DNA from 4 places in the Mesorhizobium sp. M0159 genome. Region 1 is predicted to be linked to each of the others. Evidence: predicted binding sites of a transcription regulator. Region 1 holds the regulator's gene; each other region holds the start of a gene.
The links. Region 1 encodes PhoB, which activates phosphate uptake and scavenging genes when phosphate is short. Its sites were predicted from a motif close to TGTCATNNANCTGTCAT; they were not measured.

Region 1 (4,798 bases):
CCATCGCCAATGAATTCACCGAGGCCGACGGCGACCTCTACACCTCCTCGCTGGTGGCGCTCGGCCTGATCCTCTTCGCCATCACCTTCCTGATCCTTGCCGCCGCCCGCTATATGCTGATGCGGATCGACGCCCGTACGGGAGCCTGACCGATGTCGACATCCTCATCGCTCCACAGCCGCCGCAAAGCCAGGAATTCGGTGATGATGGCGCTTTGCGTCGTCGCCGCCGGCATCGGGCTTGCCTGGCTGGCGCTCATTCTCGGCGCACTGGTCTATAAGGGCACAGCCGGGCTTTCGCTCGCGGTCTTCACCGAGATGACGCCACCACCGGGCGAGGCCGGCGGCCTGCTCAATGCCATCGCGGGCAGCCTGCTGATGACGATCATCGCCGTTGTCGTCGGCACGCCGATCGGCGTGCTGGCGGGAACCTACATGGCCGAGTATGGACGCTTTTCGCGCATCACCACCGTCGTCCGCTTCATCAACGACATCCTGTTGTCGGCGCCGTCGATCATCATCGGCTTGTTTGTCTATGAGCTGATGGTGCGGCCAATGGGACATTTCTCGGCCATTGCCGGCGCCGTTGCGCTTGCCATCCTGGTCATTCCGGTGGTCGTGCGCACCACTGAAGACATGCTCAACCTGGTGCCGAACGCGTTGCGTGAAGCCGGTGCCGCGATCGGCGCGCCACGCTGGGTGGTGATCCGTTCGGTCGCCTACCGCGCCGCATTGTCCGGCATCGTCACCGGCATATTGCTGGCGATAGCACGCATTTCCGGCGAGACGGCGCCGCTGCTCTTCACCGCGCTCAACAACCAGTTCTGGAGCAGCAATATCAACGCGCCGATGGCCAGCCTGCCGGTGACCATCTTCCAGTTCGCTCTCAGCCCTTACGAGGAATGGCAGCAACTGGCGTGGACCGGCGCACTCATAATCACCCTGACGGTTCTGGGCTTGAGCATCCTCGCCCGCAGCCTTACCGGACGCAGAGAGGACAGATGACACAGATGTTGTCCCCAGACATGACGATGGCCGAAACGGTCGCCGAGAAGACGAAGATCGAGGTCAAGAATCTCAACTTCTACTACGGCCAGAGCAAGGCGCTGAAGGACATCAGCCTGTCGCTGCCTGAGCGCAGTGTCACGGCCTTCATCGGCCCTTCGGGCTGCGGGAAATCGACGCTGCTGCGTGTGTTCAACCGCATCTATGAGCTCTACCCAAAACAGATGGCCGAGGGCCAGGTGCTGCTCGACGGCAAGAACATTCTCGACCGGTCGCAGGATCTCAACCTCCTCAGGACCAAGATCGGCATGGTGTTCCAGAAGCCGACGCCGTTCCCGATGTCGATCTACGAGAACATCGCCTTCGGCGTCAGGCTCTACGAGAACCTCGGCAAGTCCGAGATGGACGGCCGCGTCGAACAGGCGTTGAAGCGCGCCGCGCTGTGGAGCGAGGTCAAGGACAAGCTCAACGCCAGCGGCTTGAGCCTATCTGGCGGCCAGCAGCAGCGGCTCTGTATCGCCCGCACCGTGGCCGTGAAGCCGGAAGTCATTCTGCTCGACGAACCGGCTTCGGCCCTCGACCCGCTGTCGACTGCCAAGATCGAGGAACTGATCGACGAATTGCAAGCCGACTACACGATCGTCATCGTCACCCACAACATGCAGCAGGCGGCGCGCGTGTCGCGCCAGACCGCCTTCATGTATCTGGGTGAACTGGTCGAGTTCGACCGGACCGAGAAGATCTTCACGTCGCCCCGCGAGAAGCGCACGCAGGACTACATCACTGGCCGCTTCGGCTGAGCCGTTCCGATCATGCATATGAGGACAGGACCATGGGCGAACACACAGTCGCTTCTTTCGACGAGGATCTCGAGCAGATCAGCAAGCTGATCCGCGACATGGCCGACCTCGCCGGTTCGATGGTCGGCGGGGCGACCAAGGCCCTGTTGAATTCCGACAACGTGCTGGCGCAACGCGTCGTTTCCGACGACGCCATCATGGATGCGCGTCAACGCGAACTGGACGACCGCGCCATAACCCTGATCGCCAAACGCCAGCCGATGGCCCACGATCTTCGCCATGTGGTCGGAGCGATCCGCATGGCGGGCGACCTCGAACGCATCGGCGATCTTGCCAAGAATATCGCCAAGCGCGTGAGTGCGGTCGGCCTCAGCGCCACGCCGCGGGACCTGTCGCATTCCATCGACGCGATGGCGCAGCTGGTTCTCATCCAGGTGCAGGGTGTCATCGAGGAATATGCTGCAGGCGATGCGGCCGCGTTGGCCAAGCTGCGTGCCGCCGACGAGCGCATCGACGTCAAATACACGTCCGTGTTCCGCGAGCTCTTGACCTACATGATGGAAGATCCGCGCAACATCACCGCTTGCACGCACCTGCTGTTCTGCGCCAAGAATCTGGAGCGGATCGGCGACCATGTCACCAACATCGCCGAAAATGCGTATTATGTGCTGACCGGCGAGCAATTGCCGGTCAATCGTCCGAAGCAGGACGAAACGACAATGTCCGCACCGGTGACATGATGGGGGTGCCCAGCCGATGATCGCACCACGCATAATGGTGGTGGAGGACGAGGAGCCGTTGGGTGTGCTGCTCCGCTACAATCTCGAATCCGAAGGCTACCAGGTCGAGGTGGTGACACGCGGCGACGAAGCCGAGATCCGTTTGCAGGAGAATGTGCCCGACCTTTTGGTGCTCGACTGGATGATACCAGCGGTTTCCGGCATCGAGCTCTGTCGTCGGTTGCGGGTGCGCCCCGAAACCGAGCGGCTGCCGATCATCATGCTGACCGCGCGCGGCGAGGAGAGCGACCGGGTGCGCGGTCTTTCGACCGGCGCCGACGACTATCTGGTCAAACCGTTTTCGACACCGGAATTCATGGCCAGGGTCAAGGCGCTGCTGCGGCGCGCCAAGCCGGAAGTGCTGTCCAGCGTGCTGAAGGTAGGCGACATCGTGCTCGATCGCGAATCGCACAGGGTCTATCGCAAGAAGAGCGAAATCAGGCTCGGGCCGACCGAATTCCGGCTGCTCGAGTTCATGATGCGGCATCCGGGCCGTGTCTTCTCGCGCAGCCAGTTACTCGATAATGTCTGGGGCGAGACAATCTACATCGACGAACGCACCGTCGACGTGCATGTCGGGCGGCTGCGCAAAGCCGTCAACAACGGCCGGATGCCGGATGTCATCCGCACCATCCGCGGTGCCGGCTATGCGATCAGGGAAGATTGACCCGCCTGGTCAGGCTACGTTCTTTCTGACGCTGGGCCTCATTTGCGCGCCCGGCGCGAAAATCTCCTGGTCGACGAAGCTTAACGCCCGCATCGCGCAGCCTTCGCGGATCAGCGGCAATTCGTTCGGCTCTGTATCGAAGGAGATCGAGCCTGAATGCTGGCCGCCGGCGGTCTGGGCGATTGCCTTCCGCATGGCCGGCTCGATCAGATCGAAGGCGGCGGCACTGGCGCCGACCATCGCGACCGGTGCCGGATCGATCAGCGCGAACAGCGAGCCGAGACCGAAACCCAGCGCTTCGCCGGCCTTGCGGTAGGCCTCGCGTTCCGGCCCATCTTTCTCGCGCGCCCGGGCCGCCAGTGCTCGCATGTCGGCGTCGCTGACGTCGGCGACCGGCTCGCTGTCTTCGCTCATCTGCCTGGCGTTGCGCCAGATGGCGTAGTTGCCGGCATAGGCCTCGATGCAGCCGCGCCGCCCGCAACGGCAGAGCGCGCCGCCCGGACGATGGATCATGTGGCCAAATTCGCCGCCCGAGGAATGCGTCCCGGTGAACAGTTCGCCCTTCAGCACCAGCCCCATGCCGATGCCATGCGAAAGCAGGATGGCGATGAAGTCGTCGCGATAGCGATCCGGATTGCGCCAGCGCAAAGCCACCGCCATCATGTTGCAGTCGTTCTCCACCGTTGCCGGGATGCCGAATTCGTCCTCCAGCATGTCGGCAAAGGCGATGTCGGTCTGCGGCGTGATCGGCGACCACAGCATGGCGCGTGCAGGGGAGTCGGTAATGCCCTGAATCGCCAGGGCGATGCGGGCGACACTGCGGACGTCAAGGTCTGGATCCTGCAGCCGGCGCCGGACGATGGTCATGCATTCACGGATCAGCTCGTCGCGCGGCATGGTCAGCGTGTCCAGCCGGCGCTGTTCCTCGGCGACCACCTGTCCCGTATAGTCGATAATAGCGGCCGACAGGAAATTCAGCGACAACACCACGGTCAACACCGCCGCCGCTTCCGGGTTGAGGGCGAGGCCGACCTGCGGACGACCGCGTTTCAACGAAACGGGCTCACTTGCCTTGCTCTCGGCGAGGATGCCTTCCCGTATCAGGTCAGAAGAGATCGCCGATATGGTCGAATGACTGAGGCCGGTGGTAGCTGCGATCTCAGTACGCGATGGCTGGCCGGCCCGGCGCACCGCCGAGATCACCATCGCCCGGTTGCGCCGGCGCAAATCGTCATGGCGGATTCCGACCGACATTGTTTTGCTTTCCTCCCGGTTGCCGCGGCCGCTCATGAACCGGAAGCCGTCGGTAATGTCCGACAAATAGTGTCGGACGCAGGCAAATAGTGTCAGATGCAGGTGGCGCTGTCATCGTTTATTCCGACGCTCGAAAAAACTCGCAGAGTCATCAAAATCCATCAGAATCGATGTTGACAGCAGCCGGAGATCGGGCCAGTATTTTTTCGAGGCTCGAAAAAATTAGAGCTTCTAAGCTGGTCTTTGAGCCAATTGGTCACGCCGTACGCGGCGCAGGGAGGATATGATGAAGAA
Region 2 (4,798 bases), on a different contig from region 1:
GCCAGAGGAATCGTCAACCGCAACATCGACCTTGCCGTCGCGAACGGCGAGGAGGTTGTTCTCGTGGCCACCATTGAACTGTGTCGAGGCGAAGAAGGTTTCGTTCGAAGCGCCGGTGTCTTTCGGGATCTGGGTCAGCGGGATCAGGTAGCCGGAGGTCGAATCCGGGTCGGCATAGCCGAGCTTCTTGCCCTTGGCCGACTTGATGTCGGTGATGCCGGACGACTTCAGCGCAAGGCCGATCGAATAATAGCCGGTCGCGCCGTCGGTCTGCTGGGTGGTGAGGATCGGGGTCACGGCGTTCGGATCCTTGAGGTAGACGCTGGCATAGCCCGACGCGCCAAGCTCTGCGAAATCGAGCGTGCCGCCGAGCAGGCCCTGGATAACGCCGTCATAGTCGGCGGCCGGGAACAGCGAGACCTTCTCGAAGCCGAATTCGGACTTCATGTGATCGGCGAGGCACTGAAAGTTGCGCAGCCGGTCCGCTTCGTTTTCACCGCCAAGGATGCCGATGCGGAATTCCTTGATATCCTGGGCGTGAGCGGCGCTTGCCGCGATGGCGAGCAATGAAACGGCGCCAAAAACCATCTTCCTGAACATTATCTCTCTCCTGTTGGTCCCGGCCTCGCGCCGGTAGCGTTCGAATTTTTTGACAGGTGCCTTTGACGCGGGCGGGCGATCAGGCCGTTCTCAATATCCCGGGAATGCGGGCTCGAGCGGTCCGGCGGATGCAGCGATTTTCTGTTTGATGGCGACACTGGTGGAGGTGATGGCCTCGGAGATTTCGCCGCCATTGCTGTCGGCGCCGTAGACCATGCGCACGGCCTCGCGGTTGAGGGCTTCGGGCGGGCCGTCGAAGACGACCTTGCCGGCGGCCATGCCGATGATGCGGTTGCAGTAGGTGCGGGCCGTATCCAGCGTATGCAGATTTGTGATGACGGTGATGCCCTCGCGCAAATTGATGTCCTGCAGCGAATCCATCACCACCTTGGCGTTGAGCGGATCGAGCGAGGCAATCGGCTCATCCGCCAGCAACACCTTCGGCTGCTGCATCATGGCGCGCGCAATCGCAACGCGCTGCTGCTGGCCGCCGGAAAGTGTGCCGGCCGGCTGCAGGGCGGTGCGGGCGATGTCGAGGCGCTCGAGGGCTGCAACCGCCTCGGCGCATTCACCGCGGGAGAACATGCCAAATAGGTTGGACAGCGTCGAGCGGTGGTTGAGCCGGCCGAGCAGCACATTGGTCAGCACATCGAGGCGCGGCACGAGATTGAACTGCTGGAAGATCATGGCGCAGTCGCGCTGCCATCGCCGGAGCGGCGAGCCGCGCAACCCGGAGACCTCGACGCCGTTGAACAGGATGGATCCCTGGCTGGGATCGATGAGGCGGTTAATCATGCGCAGCAGCGTCGATTTGCCGGCGCCGGAGCGGCCAATGATGCCGACCATCTGGCCTTGCGGAATCGCGATGTGAACATTGCTGACGGCGGTGTTCTTGCCGAACCGGCGGGTGACGCCGCGGATTTCGAGCGTAGCTGACATGGTGCAGGCTCCAGTCCAATCGCAATTGAAGGTCTGTTTACCCTGGCTAGCGCAGCCGCATGAACCTGCGGTGTCGGAACGATGTCAGTTTTGTTACTGCCCACAGCCTGGAGCGGGGCGGGATCAACTCGGCGCGAGAAGCTCGAATGGTGAATGGTGATAAGAACGGCTTCCCTGAGCCTCGAAACCTGTCCGCTGCCCCCATTCACATTCACCATTCACCATTTCACGACCCTCAGCCGCCATATTTCTCCAGAAACGCCTCCGCCGACAATTCCCGAAAATCGTCGAGCGCGGCGCGCAGCCTTGCGTGGTCCCAGTCCCACCAGGCGAGCGCCTGGTAGCGCTCCGCGGTGCGGCGGTCGAAGCGTTCGCGGATCGGCTTGGCCGGTACGCCGGCGACGATGGTGTAGGGCGCGACGTCCTTCGACACCACCGCACCGGCACCGACCGCCGCGCCATCGCCGACGGTGACGCCCGGCAGGATGGTCGAGCCGTGGCCGAGCCAGGTGTCGTGGCCGATGGTGACGCGTTTGGCGCGGCGCTTGGCGAAGAATTCGCTCTCGTGCTCGGCGTCGTCCCAATAATCCGAGGCGCGATAGGTGAAATGGTGCAGCGTCGGCCGCCAGGTCGGATGGTTGGTAGCGTTGATGCGCACGCTTGCGGCGATGTTGGCGAATTTGCCGATCGTTGCGCACCAGACGCCGCAGTCCTGCATCATGTAGGAATAGTCGCCGAGCGTGCTTTCGGAAACCCGGCAGCGCTCGGCGATCTCGGTCCAGCGGCCAAGCGTCGAGTTCTCGACTTCCGCCGTCTCGTGGATCAGCGGCGCCTCCGACAGTTTCCTGGTCATGCGGCGATTTTCCCGGCGGCGAAGGCGGTCACGTCGATGACGCGGTCGGCGACCGCCTCACGCACGTCGTGATCGTGGAAGATGCCGAGCAAAGCGACGCCCGCTGCCTTCTTGGCGACGATCAGGGAAATCACCACATCGCGGTTCCTGGCATCGAGCGAAGCGGTCGGCTCGTCGAGCAGCAGGATCGGGTGCTCGGTGATGAAGCCGCGCGCGATGTTGACGCGCTGCTGTTCACCGCCGGAGAACGTCGCCGGCGGCAGCGCCCAGAGCTTCTCCGGCAGGTTGAGCTGCGCCAGCAAGGCGCGTGCCTTGCCGTGCGCGACCTCGCGCTCCTCGCCGCGCTCGACCAGCGGTTCGGCCACGACGTCGAGCGCAGAGACACGCGGTACGGTGCGCAGGAACTGGCTGACATAGCCGATGGTAAGCCGGCGCACGGCAAGCACGGTGCGCGGGCTGGCCGAGGCGAGATCGATGAGCCCGCCCTCGTGCTGGACGATGATCTGGCCTTCATCGGCGGCATAATTTCCGTAGAGCATTTTCAGGATCGAGCTCTTGCCGGCGCCGGACGGGCCGCCGAGCACGGCGCATTCGCCGGCCCTGATCGCGAACGAGACACCGGCGACCACCGGCAGTTTGATGCCGTCGCGCAGATGCATGGTGAAGCTCTTCGCGACATCGGAGACAACGAGCGGGGTTGCCATCAGAGCGTTCTCCAATCGTCATTCGTCTGCGGGCCAACACCCCCCTCTGGCTTGCCCTCTTTGCCAAAACTTGCCATCTCCCCCTCAAGGGGGGAGATTGGCAGTCGCATTCGGTTTCGCCATTCTCCTGTGTCGCAGAACGGGCGGGCCATAAAAGCTGCTGATCTCCCCCCTTGAGGGGGAGATGGCCGGCAGGCCAGAGGGGGGTACGCCGGAGCAATCATCGTCACACCTGCAGAATCGAGGAGACAAGCAACTGGGTATAAGGCGCGCGCGGATCGTCGAGGACGCGGTCGGTGAGGCCGCTTTCGACGACGCGGCCGTCCTTCATCACCATCATGCGCTGCGACAACAGCCGCGCCACGGCGAGATCGTGGGTGACGACGATGGCGGCCAGGCCGAGATCGGTGACCAGGCCGCGCAACAGATCGAGCAGGCGCGCCTGCACCGAGACGTCGAGGCCGCCGGTTGGCTCGTCCATGAACACCAGCCGCGGCCCGGTGACGAGGTTGCGGGCGATCTGCAGGCGCTGGCGCATGCCTCCGGAAAAGGCGCGCGGCTCGTCGTCGATGCGATCCTCGTCGATCTCGACGCGCGACAGCCAGTCGACGGCGGTGGCGCGGATTTTTCCATAGTGGCGGTCGCCGACCGCCATCAACCGCTCGCCGACATTGGCGCCGGCCGACACCGTCATGCGCAGCCCGTCCGCCGGGTTCTGATGGACAAAACCCCAATCGGTGCGCATCAGGAAGCGGCGCTCGGCCTCGCTCATGCGGTAGAGTTCGCGAAACTGGCCGTCGCGCATCCGGTAGCTGGCGGTGCCGGAACTGGGCAGCAGTCGAGTTGACAGGCAGTTGAGCAGCGTCGTCTTGCCGGAACCAGATTCGCCGACCACCGCCAGCACTTCGCCCGGCCAGAGGTCAAAAGTGACGTTCTCGCAGCCGACGCGCGAGCCGTAGGATTTGGACAGCGCCGAAACGCGCAGCAAAGGTTCGTCGGTCATTGCTTCTCCTTACCCTCCCCCTCGTGGGGAGGGTCGGCGCGTAGCGCCGGGGTGGGGGGTGAGGCGGTGGCAGTACCCCCACCCGCGCCTTCGGCGCGACCTCCCCACAAGGGGGAGGTAGGGGCGTTGCGCCGCTTCTCGCAATGATCGGTATCGGAGCAGACGAACATGTGGCCGCCATGGTCGTCGAGGATGACCTCGTCGAGATAGACGTTCTCGGCCGCGCACAGCGCGCAGGGCTGGTCGAAGGTCTGCACCTCGAACGGATGGTCCTCGAAATCGAGGCTGACCACATCGGTGAAGGGCGGCAGCGCGTAGATGCGCTTTTCGCGGCCGGCGCCGAACAATTGCAAAGCCGGCGAACGGTGCATCTTCGGATTGTCGAATTTCGGCGTCGGCGAGGGATCCATCACATAGCGGCCCTCAACCTTGACCGGGTAGGCGTAGGTGGTGGCGATGCGGCCGTGCCTGGCGATGTCCTCGTAGAGCTTCACATGCATAAGGCCGTATTCCTCCAGCGCATGCATTTTGCGCGTCTCCGTTTCCCGCGGCTCGAGGAAGCGCAGCGGCTCGGGGATCGGCACCTGGTAGACCAGCACCTGACCGGCACTCAGCGGATATTCAGGGATGCGGTGGCGGGTCTGGATGATGGTCGCCTTGGCCGTTTCGGTGGTGACCGCGACATTGGCGACCTTCTTG
Region 3 (4,798 bases), on a different contig from region 1:
ACACTGGACCGACGGCATGGACGCGCCCAAGGGCATGGCGATTGCCGGCGGCAAACTCTACGTCGCCGACATCACCCATGTGCGCGTCGTCGATCTCGCAAGCGGCAAGCTAACATCGACGATCGACGTGCCGAACGCGGTCTTCCTCAACGACGTGACCGCCGACGCGTCCGGCAAGATCTACGTCACGGATATGCTTGCCGATACGATCTATCGCATCGACGGCGACCGGCCCGAACTGTTCGTCAGGGATGCGGCGCTTGCTTCGCCGAATGGCATCTTCGCCGATGGCGGCCGGCTGATCGTCGCTTCCTGGGGCAAGGGCATCAAGCCCGACTTCAGCACCGCGGAGCCGGGCGGCCTGCTCTCGGTCGATCTTGCTACCAAGGCCGTTTCGCCACTGCCCGGCGCGGAAAAGTTTGCCAACCTCGATGGCGTCGTTGCCATCGGCGGCAGCATCTACGCCACCGCGTATATGACCGGCACGCTCTACCGCTACAAAGCCGGCGGCACGCCGCAAGCGGTTGCGACGTTCAAGCCGGGCAGCGCCGACATCGGCACCGACGGCAAGTCGACAATCTTCGTGCCGCTGATGAACGACGGCGAGATCGCGGCATTGGGCCTCGACTAAGCCAGCCATCGGCTCAGGCGGCGGGCGCGGCTTTCTTCAGCTGCGCCCGCGATCCGTGATCGAGGCGGCATAAGTCACCAGCGGCCGCTTGACGCCGTGGTTGATCAGCATGCGGCGTATCTGCGGCGAAGCGCCTGATATAATGAAGCGAACGCCGGCGCGGCTCGCCTTGTGGGCCGCACCCTCGATGACATTGGCCGCCGTTGATCGAAGAACGGCACCGCCGAACAGTCGAGGATGAAGTTCCTGCGCTGGCGCGGTCGGCGACGTCTTCCTGCACCAAGGATTGATGGTCTGCCTCCAAACATGCAGCACTCTTTGCCAGCCGATGCGCTGTCATGCTACAAACCTCGGCATCGTTTGGCGGGACATCCACTGCGATCCCGATTTCACAGGCACGACTTCAAAAGGATGAGCGGGTGAAGATATTCAAAGCGTTGGCGACCTCGACAGCCTTGCTGTCGATGGTTTTCCTGCTGGCAGGCTGCGGTCATGGCCTGATCAACAGGCTGATTTGAGTCAGGTGCCGTCGGCCCGCCCAAGCCATCGCTGCAGGAACCGTGCCGCAAGCCAGCACAGCATCGCCCAGGCAAAGCCGGCGCACCAGCCGGCCAATACGTCGGACGGCCAGTGGACGCCGAGATAGATGCGGCTGATGCCGACCACCACCGTCGTCAGCACCGCCAGCCCGAGTACATAGATCTTCGTTGTCCGCCCGGGCAAAAACCGCGCCGCCATGCTGCCCAGCGTCAAATATGTCACCGCCGACAGCATGGCGTGGCCGCTCGGAAACGAAAGCGATGCCACATCGGCGAGATGCGAGACCAGATCAGGGCGCGGCCGGTCGATGTCGAATTTCAGCACGCTTGACAGGAGCTGGCCGCCCGCTACCGCGACGAACATGAGAAGCGCCGCGCCTGGCCTGCGGATAAGGAGCAGGTAGACGATCATTGCTGCCGTGATCACCACCAGTACGCTGGCGCTGCCGAGGCTGGTGATGTCGCGCATCGCCCCTTCCAGCCACGCCGGTCCGATCGGATTGTCGGGCTGCCCGGCCTCGCGGAAGGCAAGCAGGATTTCGGTGTCGAAGGCATGCGGCGTGGTGGCCCGCGCCAGCTCCATCAGCTCCTCGAACCCCCACAGCCCGCCGGCAATGACCAGCCCGGCAAGCAGAACCGGGAACTCCAGCCAGTTGCGCAGTCTGCTTGCAATCTTCTTCATCGGCCCGATCGCAGTTACAGCCTTTGCAGATAGGGCCCGAGCGTGATCAGCGCCACAGCTGCGATGGCAAGCACGATGCCGGTTGCCTGTAAGGCATTGACGCGCTCGCCGAAGAAGACCAGCGCCACCACATTCACCGACACCAGCTGGATCACCGCCGACAGGCTGAACGACACCGACATGCCGAATTCACGGATCAGCCTCAGCATGATCAGATTGCCCAGCGAATAGAGCGCCAACGTCAGCACAATCTTGCCGAGGCTCGGCGCCAGCCCCCACTGTTTTGCGGCCATCGCCGCCAGCAGGAAGATCACCGTCGAAACGCAGAGCTGCCCAAGTCCCCAGAAACTCACTTTTGTTCTCTCCCGATGTGTCCCTACGCGCCTGCCGCAGCTCTTGTTTCCGAAGCGACGGTCGCGGTCAAGCGGGGCCGATGTTGGATACGAAATCGCAGGTGGCAATTAGCCGGCATGTCATCAAACTGTGACCTGCCGGCGATACCGGACTGGCCAGGCAACACGCTCCAGCAATCCATCCAGCCAGAGGCAGGCCCTATGACCGAACATCGCACCCCTGACGCCCATTTCCGAACCAGCCTGCTCGAGGAAAACGACGGGCCAGGAGCCAATCTCACCGACAACCGCACCATGGGTGAGATCATCGCCGCGCGGTTCTCGCGCCGCGGCTTCCTCAAGAGCTCGCTTGCCGTCTCGGCCATAGCCGCTACCGTCAGCCCGCTGGCGCTGATCACTGCCGACAACGCCCGCGCCGCCGAAGGCTCCGCCTTCGCTTTTGACGAGCTCGAGGCCGGCATCGACGACAAGCATCACGTCGCACCCGGCTATGACGCCGATGTACTGCTGCGCTGGGGCGATCCGCTGTTCGCCGATTCGCCGGAATTCGATCCGAGAAAACAGTCGGCGGAAGCCCAGGCCAGACAATTCGGCTACAACAACGACTATGTCGGCTATATCCCGATCGACGGCTCGGCCGAGCACGGCCTGCTGGTGGTCAACCACGAATACACCAATCCGCACCTGATGTTTCCGGGCCTCGTCACCATCGTCGACGGCAAGGCCAAGCAGGCGCCCCTCAGCAAGGAACAAGTCGACGTCGAGATGACGGCGCATGGCGGCACTATCGTCGAGATACGCAAGGTATCAGGCAAATGGCAGGTCGTTCGCGACGGCAAGCTCAACCGCCGCATCACCTCCAACACCGAGATCGCGCTCTCCGGCCCGGTCGCCGGCCACGACCGCGTCAAGACCAGCGCCGATCCGACCGGCACGAAGGTCATCGGCACCGTCAACAATTGTGCTGGCGGCGTCACGCCGTGGGGCACCTATGTCATGGCCGAGGAGAACATCCACGGCTATTTCTCGGGCGAGCTGCCGCAGGGGCATAAGGAAGCCGCCAATTACAAGCGCCTCGGCATTCCCGAAGGTGCCTATGAATGGGCAGCGCATTACGACCGTTTCGACATCGGCAAGGAGCCGAACGAGCCGAACCGCTTCGGCTGGATCGTCGAGGTCGACGTCCAGGCTCCGACTTCGGCGCCGAGGAAGCGCACCGCGATGGGGCGCTTCAAGCATGAGGGCGCCGAATCGATCGTCGCCAAGGATGGCCGTGTCGTCTTCTATCTCGGCGACGACGAGCGCTTCGACTATGTGTATAAGTTCGTCACCACAGGCAAGTTCGATCCGGACAACCGCGCCGCCAACATGGATTTGCTCGACGACGGCACCTTGCATGTCGCCAAGTTCGCCGAGGACGGTTCGGTCGAATGGCTGCCGATCGTCTTCGGCCAAGGGCCGCTGACGGCGGAGAACGGCTTTGCCAGCCAGGCCGACGTGCTGATCGAGACGCGCCGCGCCGCCGACCTGCTCGGCGCCACCAAGATGGACCGTCCGGAAGACATCCAGCCCAATGCCACCAACGGCAGGGTCTATGTCATGCTGACCAACAATTCGAAGCGCAAGGCCGACCAGGTCGACGCCGCCAACCCGCGTGCCGAAAATGCCTTTGGCCACATCATCGAGATCGTCGAGGACGGCGGTGATTTCACCGCGACAAAGGGCAGGTGGGAAATCCTGCTGAAATGCGGCGATCCCGCTGTGGCCGACGTCGGCGCCACCTTCTCGACCGCAACCACCGCCAATGGCTGGTTCGGCATGCCGGATAATTGCGCGGTCGATTCGGCCGGCCGCCTCTGGGTCGCCACCGACGGCCAAGGCCCGAAAGCCACCGGCCGCACCGATGGTCTGTGGGCTGTCGATACGGAGGGGACGGCACGGGCGACATCAAAGCTGTTCTTCCGCGTGCCGATCGGCGCCGAAATGTGCGGTCCCCTGTTTGCGCCGGACGACCAGACCGCCTTCGTTGCCGTCCAGCATCCGGGCGACGGCGGCGAGGACTGGGAGGCTTTCGGCCGTCCGTCCTACTATGAGGATTTGTCGACGCGCTGGCCCGACTTCAAGCCGGACATGCCGGTGCGCCCGGCGGTCGTTGCCATCACCAGGCAAGGCGGCGGCAAGATCGCGGTCTGACACGCAGCCAGCTCTTGCATCTCGAGGAAGGATTTCGGCGACACGAAATCCTTCCTTGAGATACGGGATGCATCCATGCTGCGCATCATGCGCCGACTAATCATTCGGTGCGCTGAACCACGGCGACATTCATTGTGCTTCGCAACCTGAAGCCGATGGACTCGTATAACGCTATGGCCGCGGCGTTGCTGGCATAGGCGTGGAGATAGGGAACTTCGCCGCGCGCCACTATCCGGTTTGCCACGAATAGGGACAGCAGCTTGCCCAGGCCACCGCCGCGAAATTCCGGATGTGAGCACACCCCGCTGAGTTCGATATAGCCAGGTTGCTTCGTGCGCTCACCGGCCATTGCCGCAAGCCTGCCCTCGATTTTCACACCCCAAAAATCGCCCAGGCTCAA
Region 4 (4,798 bases), on a different contig from region 1:
TGCGCAAGGCCGATTGGTCGCGCCGCCTTGTCCAGGAGAACCGGCTGTCGGTCGACGATCTGATCTGGCCGATCTTCGTCGTCGACGGCAGACAAGTGCGCGAACCGATTGCCGCCATGCCCGGCGTGTTCCGCCTGTCGCTCGACCTCGCCGTCAAGGAGGCTGAGCGAGCGGCCAAACTTGGCATTCCGGCGATCGCCACTTTCCCCAATGTCGAGCTCGGCCTGCGCGATCAGACCGGTTCGCATATCCTCGATCCGGAAAACATCATCAACCGTGCCACCCGCGCCATCAAGCACGCGGTGCCGGAGATCGGCATCATCACCGACGCCGCGCTTGACCCTTTCACCTCGCATGGCCATGACGGCATCTTGCGCGAGGGCATTATCGTCAATGATGAAACGGTGGAGCAGGTGACGGCGGCGGCAGTCATCCAGGCGGCGGCGGGGGCCGACATCATTGCCCCCTCGGACATGATGGACGGCCGGATCGGTGCCATCCGCGATGCGCTCGACGCCAATGGATTTCAGGATGTGGCGATCATGTCCTATGCGACCAAGTTCGCATCCGCCTTTTACGGCCCCTATCGTGAGGCGGTCGGCACCGCCGGCCTGCTCAAGGGCGACAAGAAGACCTATTACATCGACCACGCCAATTCCGACGAAGCGGTGCGCGAGGCCGAGCAGGATCTCGCCGAGGGCGCCGACATGCTGATGGTCAAGCCCGGCCTGCCCTATCTCGACATCATCCGGCGGCTCAAGGACGAGTTGCAGATGCCGACCTTCGCCTATCAGGTCTCGGGCGAATATTCGATGATCAAGGCCGCCGCCGCCAATGGCTGGATCGATGGCGAAAAGGCGATGCTGGAATCGCTGCTCGCCTTCAAGCGCGCCGGCTGCGACGGGATTCTCACCTACTTTGCGCCCGAAGTGGCGGCGATGCTCAAGGGGTGATGCGCCTTTGTAGCGTCTACATCGAGTAGTGTTCGTTCGTCCAAAGCGCGACATGGAACGCCGCAGGACATCGCTTCAAGTTTACGCTGCCCCTCGTTGCCCTGCCGGGCATTTCTCGCCGTAAAGTGGCAGGGAGAAAGACGCGTTCGTAAAAGATTTCACCAATCTCCAGCGTTGCAAAAATATCGACGTTGCGGCCAGCCCCTTCTCCCCGTCACTATACAGGGAGAAGCTGCCGGCAGGCGGATGACGGGCGGCGCCGACATTGAGATTAGTTATTCCAACATGATTTGGAAGCGATTGCCCCGCCGGCGATTCAAAATACCGCTTGCAAAATGCAATCAGTTAAGCTACCCCGATAACTGCTTGCATCTCACAATTGGTTATCGAGGAGGCTCTCATGTCCAAACTTCGCGTCAGCGCTTTCACCTTGTCGATCGACGGCTTCGGCGCCGGTCCCGACCAAGACCTGAAGAACCCGCTGGGTGTTGGCGGGGAAGCCCTGCACGAATGGATGTTCGGCACCCGCACCTTCCGCAAGATGGTCCTCGGCAAGGATGGCGGGACCACGGACACTGACGAGGCGTTCGCCGCGCGCAGCTTCAAAAACATCGGCGCGTGGATCCTGGGCCGCAACATGTTTGGGCCGATCCGCGGCGAATGGCCGGATGACAGCTGGAAAGGCTGGTGGGGTGACAACCCGCCCTACCATGTGCCGGTCTTCGTGCTCACGCACCATCCACGTGATCCCATTGTCATGGAGGGCGGCACGACCTTCTATTTCGTGACCGACGGCATCCACTCAGCGCTGGAGAAGGCGAAAGCAGTGGTTGACGGCAAGGATGTACGGCTGGGCGGTGGCGTTTCTACGATCCGGCAATATCTCAAGGAAAAGCTCATCGACGAAATGCATCTGGCGATCTCACCGGTCCTGCTAGGCGCCGGCGAGAGCCTTTTTGCCGGCATCGACATGCCCAAGCTCGGCTATCGCTGCAGCGAGCAGGTCGCGACGCCGAAGGCCACGCATGTCATCATCGAGCGCACCTAGCTTGTTGCAGGGCGCCGCCATGGAGGCGCCGCCTTCCTCGCCGCTTTAGTCAGTACTTCTCCGGCACATACAGTTCGCGCGGCAGTACCTGGCGCTCGTATTCGGGATTGAAGACGCGCTCCGGCAGTGTGATCTCTTCGTGCGGCACCTCCTCATAGGGCATCTGCTTGAGCAGATGGTCGATGCAGTTCAGCCGTGCCCGCTTCTTGTCGTTGCCCTCGACGATGAACCACGGGGCTTCCGGAATATTGGTGCGGGCGAACGTTTCTTCCTTGGCCTTGGTGTACTGCTCCCAGCGCACGCGCGACTGGAGATCCATCGGCGACAGTTTCCATTGCTTCATCGGGTCATGGATGCGCATCAAAAAGCGCATCTGCTGCTCCTCGTCGGTGATCGAAAACCAGTATTTGACAAGCGTAATGCCTGAGCGGACCAGCATGCGTTCGAATTCCGGAACGTCGCGGAAGAACTCCTCGACCTGATCCGGCTGGGCAAAGCCCATTACCCGCTCGACGCCGGAGCGGTTGTACCAGGAGCGGTCGAACAGCACGATCTCGCCGCCGGCCGGCAGATGCGGAACGTAGCGCTGGAAATACCATTGCGACTTCTCGCGCTCGGTCGGCGCCGGAAGTGCTGCGACGCGGCAGATGCGCGGATTAAGCCTCTGGGTGATGCGCTTGATAACACCACCCTTGCCCGCCGAGTCGCGGCCCTCGAAGACCACGACGAGCTTCTTCTTGTGATAGGCGACCCAGGATTGTAGCTTGATCAATTCGGATTGCAGCGTGATGAGATTGCGAAAATACTGCAGGCGGTCGATCGATGGCGGATGCGCATTCTTGTAGATCTTGGCGATCTCCATCGACAGCGCCGGCTCCGAGATTTCCAGCTCATAATCTTCGTCGAGCGTGTCGGCGAGTTCCGCTTCCAGCCAGTCCCTGGCCGGGGAATTCTGTTTTATCTCGGTCATTTGCGCTGCTCCGCTTACAGGCCTTGTCGGCCGCTGTCAGGCGCTCTGCCGCCCGGCCCGGCGGCCGGAAATCGAAGCGCTGGACCGATGTTAGTATAGGTCGGCAATGACGGTTTTATTGCAGCCACTACTGCGCTGGCTGTGCGTTCAATCCGCAAGATGTGATCGAGCTTGCCCTGCGGGGCGGGCGACAAGCGGAACGAATTATCCTACAAATGCCCGGTTCACTGAGGGGCTGTCGTTTGCAACGCCCTTTCCCGATAAATCGTGAGGATACGACATGGAATACCGCACTCTCGGCCGTTCCGGGCTGAAGGTTTCGACCCTGACCATGGGCACCATGACATTCGGCGGCGGCGGCGCGTTTTCGGCGGTTGGCAAGACCGACCTCGACGAGGCGCGTCGGATGATCGACCTTTGCATCGATGCCGGCGTCAATGTCATCGACACCGCCAACGTCTATTCGAACGGGGTGTCGGAAGAGATCATCGGCGAGGCGCTCGGCGGCAAGCGCAAGGGCGACGTGTTGATCGCCTCCAAGGCGCGCATGCGGATCGGCAAAGGCCCCAATGATGAAGGCCTGTCGCGCTACCATCTGATCCGCGAATGCGAGAGGAGCCTGAAGCGCCTCAGGACCGATGTCATCGACATCTATTTCCTGCACGAGTGGGATGGCCTGACACCGCTTGAGGAAACCATCGCCGCGCTCGACACGCTGGTCGCGCAGGGCAAGGTCCGTTATGTCGGCTGCTCCAATTATTCCGGCTGGCAAGTTATGAAGGGGCTTGGCATCAGCGACCGTCAGCACCAGCCGCGCTTCGTCACCCAGCAGATCCATTACACGCTGGAAGCGCGCGAGGCCGAGTATGAATTGTTGCCGATCTCGGTCGACCAGGGGCTCGGCGTGCTGGTCTGGAGCCCGCTTGCCGGCGGGTTGCTGTCCGGCAAATACCACCGTGACCAGCCGACCGCCCGCCAGCTCAGCGGCTGGTCGGAACCGCCGATCCGCGACGAGGACCGGCTGTGGCGGATCGTCGACACGCTGATCGATATCGGCAATAACCACGGCGTGTCGCCGGCGCAGGTGGCGCTTGCCTGGCTGCTCGGCCGGCCCGCCGTCAGCTCGCTGGTGATCGGCGGACGAACCGAAGCGCATTTCAAAGACAATATCGCCGCTACAAGCCTGGTGCTTGGCGATGAGGAGCGCACACGCCTCGACGTGGTCAGCAGGCCGCCCGTGCTCTATCCCTACTGGCACCAGCAATTCACGGCAAAGGACCGGTTCGGGCCGGCCGATCTCGTCCTCGACCGCGACGGCGCCTGAAAAGCCGGGCTCTCCGGACTGCGCCGAGATATGGAGCCCGATCGTGCCTTGCGGTGTTGTGTTTGCGGTCCAATGCTCCTAGGCAAAGGCCAAGCACAATGAAAGGAAACGATATGGCACGAGCACCGAACTACGGTCAGGAACGCAAGGAACGCGACCGGCAGAAGGCTGCCAAGAAGGCGGAAAAGCAGGCTGCCAAGGTCGCAGCCAAGGAGCGATCGAAGCCCGAGGGCGAGAGCGAGTCCCAAACCAAAACCGAAACGACCGAGTGATGACGCCCGGCCTGTCAGGCGGTCCGGGCCTCGGTCAAATCCCGCTATGCCTCAGGCGGGCGCCTTGTCGCTGACGAAGACGTTCACTTCACGCGCGGCGGCAATAAAGGCCCGTCTTGCGTTCATGGCCGGCTTGTCGCCGGCCAGCGCATCATGACAGGCTTGCAACGCTTCGCGGTGCTTGGGGCTGCGCTTGCCGGGCCAATTGTTGAGGAGGTAGTCGGAAGCCTC

Region 2: the regulator PhoB is predicted to act here: its motif matches at 1,621-1,637, upstream of phnC (phosphonate ABC transporter ATP-binding protein).
Region 3: the regulator PhoB is predicted to act here: its motif matches at 2,324-2,340, upstream of NKJ32_RS17995 (PhoX family protein).
Region 4: the regulator PhoB is predicted to act here: its motif matches at 3,078-3,094, upstream of ppk2 (polyphosphate kinase 2).

What each region holds. Positions count from the first base shown of each region.
Region 1 covers NZ_JAMYTF010000054.1:16,196-20,993, reverse strand. Annotated here, with positions in the region: gene pstC (phosphate ABC transporter permease subunit PstC) at 1-149, shown strand, start outside; gene pstA (phosphate ABC transporter permease PstA) at 153-1,004, shown strand; gene pstB (phosphate ABC transporter ATP-binding protein PstB) at 1,001-1,804, shown strand; gene phoU (phosphate signaling complex protein PhoU) at 1,837-2,544, shown strand; gene phoB (phosphate regulon transcriptional regulator PhoB) at 2,561-3,250, shown strand; gene NKJ32_RS30270 (ROK family protein) at 3,260-4,504, opposite strand; gene xylF (D-xylose ABC transporter substrate-binding protein) at 4,791-4,798, shown strand, end outside.
Region 2 covers NZ_JAMYTF010000008.1:229,008-233,805, reverse strand. Annotated here, with positions in the region: gene phnD (phosphonate ABC transporter substrate-binding protein) at 1-600, opposite strand, end outside; gene phnC (phosphonate ABC transporter ATP-binding protein) at 691-1,539, opposite strand; gene NKJ32_RS11900 (DapH/DapD/GlmU-related protein) at 1,775-2,392, opposite strand; gene phnL (phosphonate C-P lyase system protein PhnL) at 2,389-3,096, opposite strand; gene phnK (phosphonate C-P lyase system protein PhnK) at 3,323-4,099, opposite strand; gene NKJ32_RS11885 (alpha-D-ribose 1-methylphosphonate 5-phosphate C-P-lyase PhnJ) at 4,096-4,798, opposite strand, start outside.
Region 3 covers NZ_JAMYTF010000017.1:34,905-39,702, forward strand. Annotated here, with positions in the region: gene NKJ32_RS17975 (SMP-30/gluconolactonase/LRE family protein) at 1-631, shown strand, start outside; partial or broken gene NKJ32_RS17980 (sodium-independent anion transporter) at 668-891, opposite strand; gene NKJ32_RS17985 (phosphatase PAP2 family protein) at 1,151-1,852, opposite strand; gene NKJ32_RS17990 (hypothetical protein) at 1,867-2,205, opposite strand; gene NKJ32_RS17995 (PhoX family protein) at 2,407-4,398, shown strand; gene NKJ32_RS18000 (GNAT family N-acetyltransferase) at 4,499-4,798, opposite strand, start outside.
Region 4 covers NZ_JAMYTF010000011.1:86,628-91,425, forward strand. Annotated here, with positions in the region: gene hemB (porphobilinogen synthase) at 1-953, shown strand, start outside; gene NKJ32_RS14210 (dihydrofolate reductase family protein) at 1,354-2,001, shown strand; gene ppk2 (polyphosphate kinase 2) at 2,051-2,971, opposite strand; gene NKJ32_RS14220 (aldo/keto reductase) at 3,252-4,295, shown strand; gene NKJ32_RS14225 (hypothetical protein) at 4,409-4,567, shown strand; gene NKJ32_RS14230 (DUF982 domain-containing protein) at 4,619-4,798, opposite strand, start outside.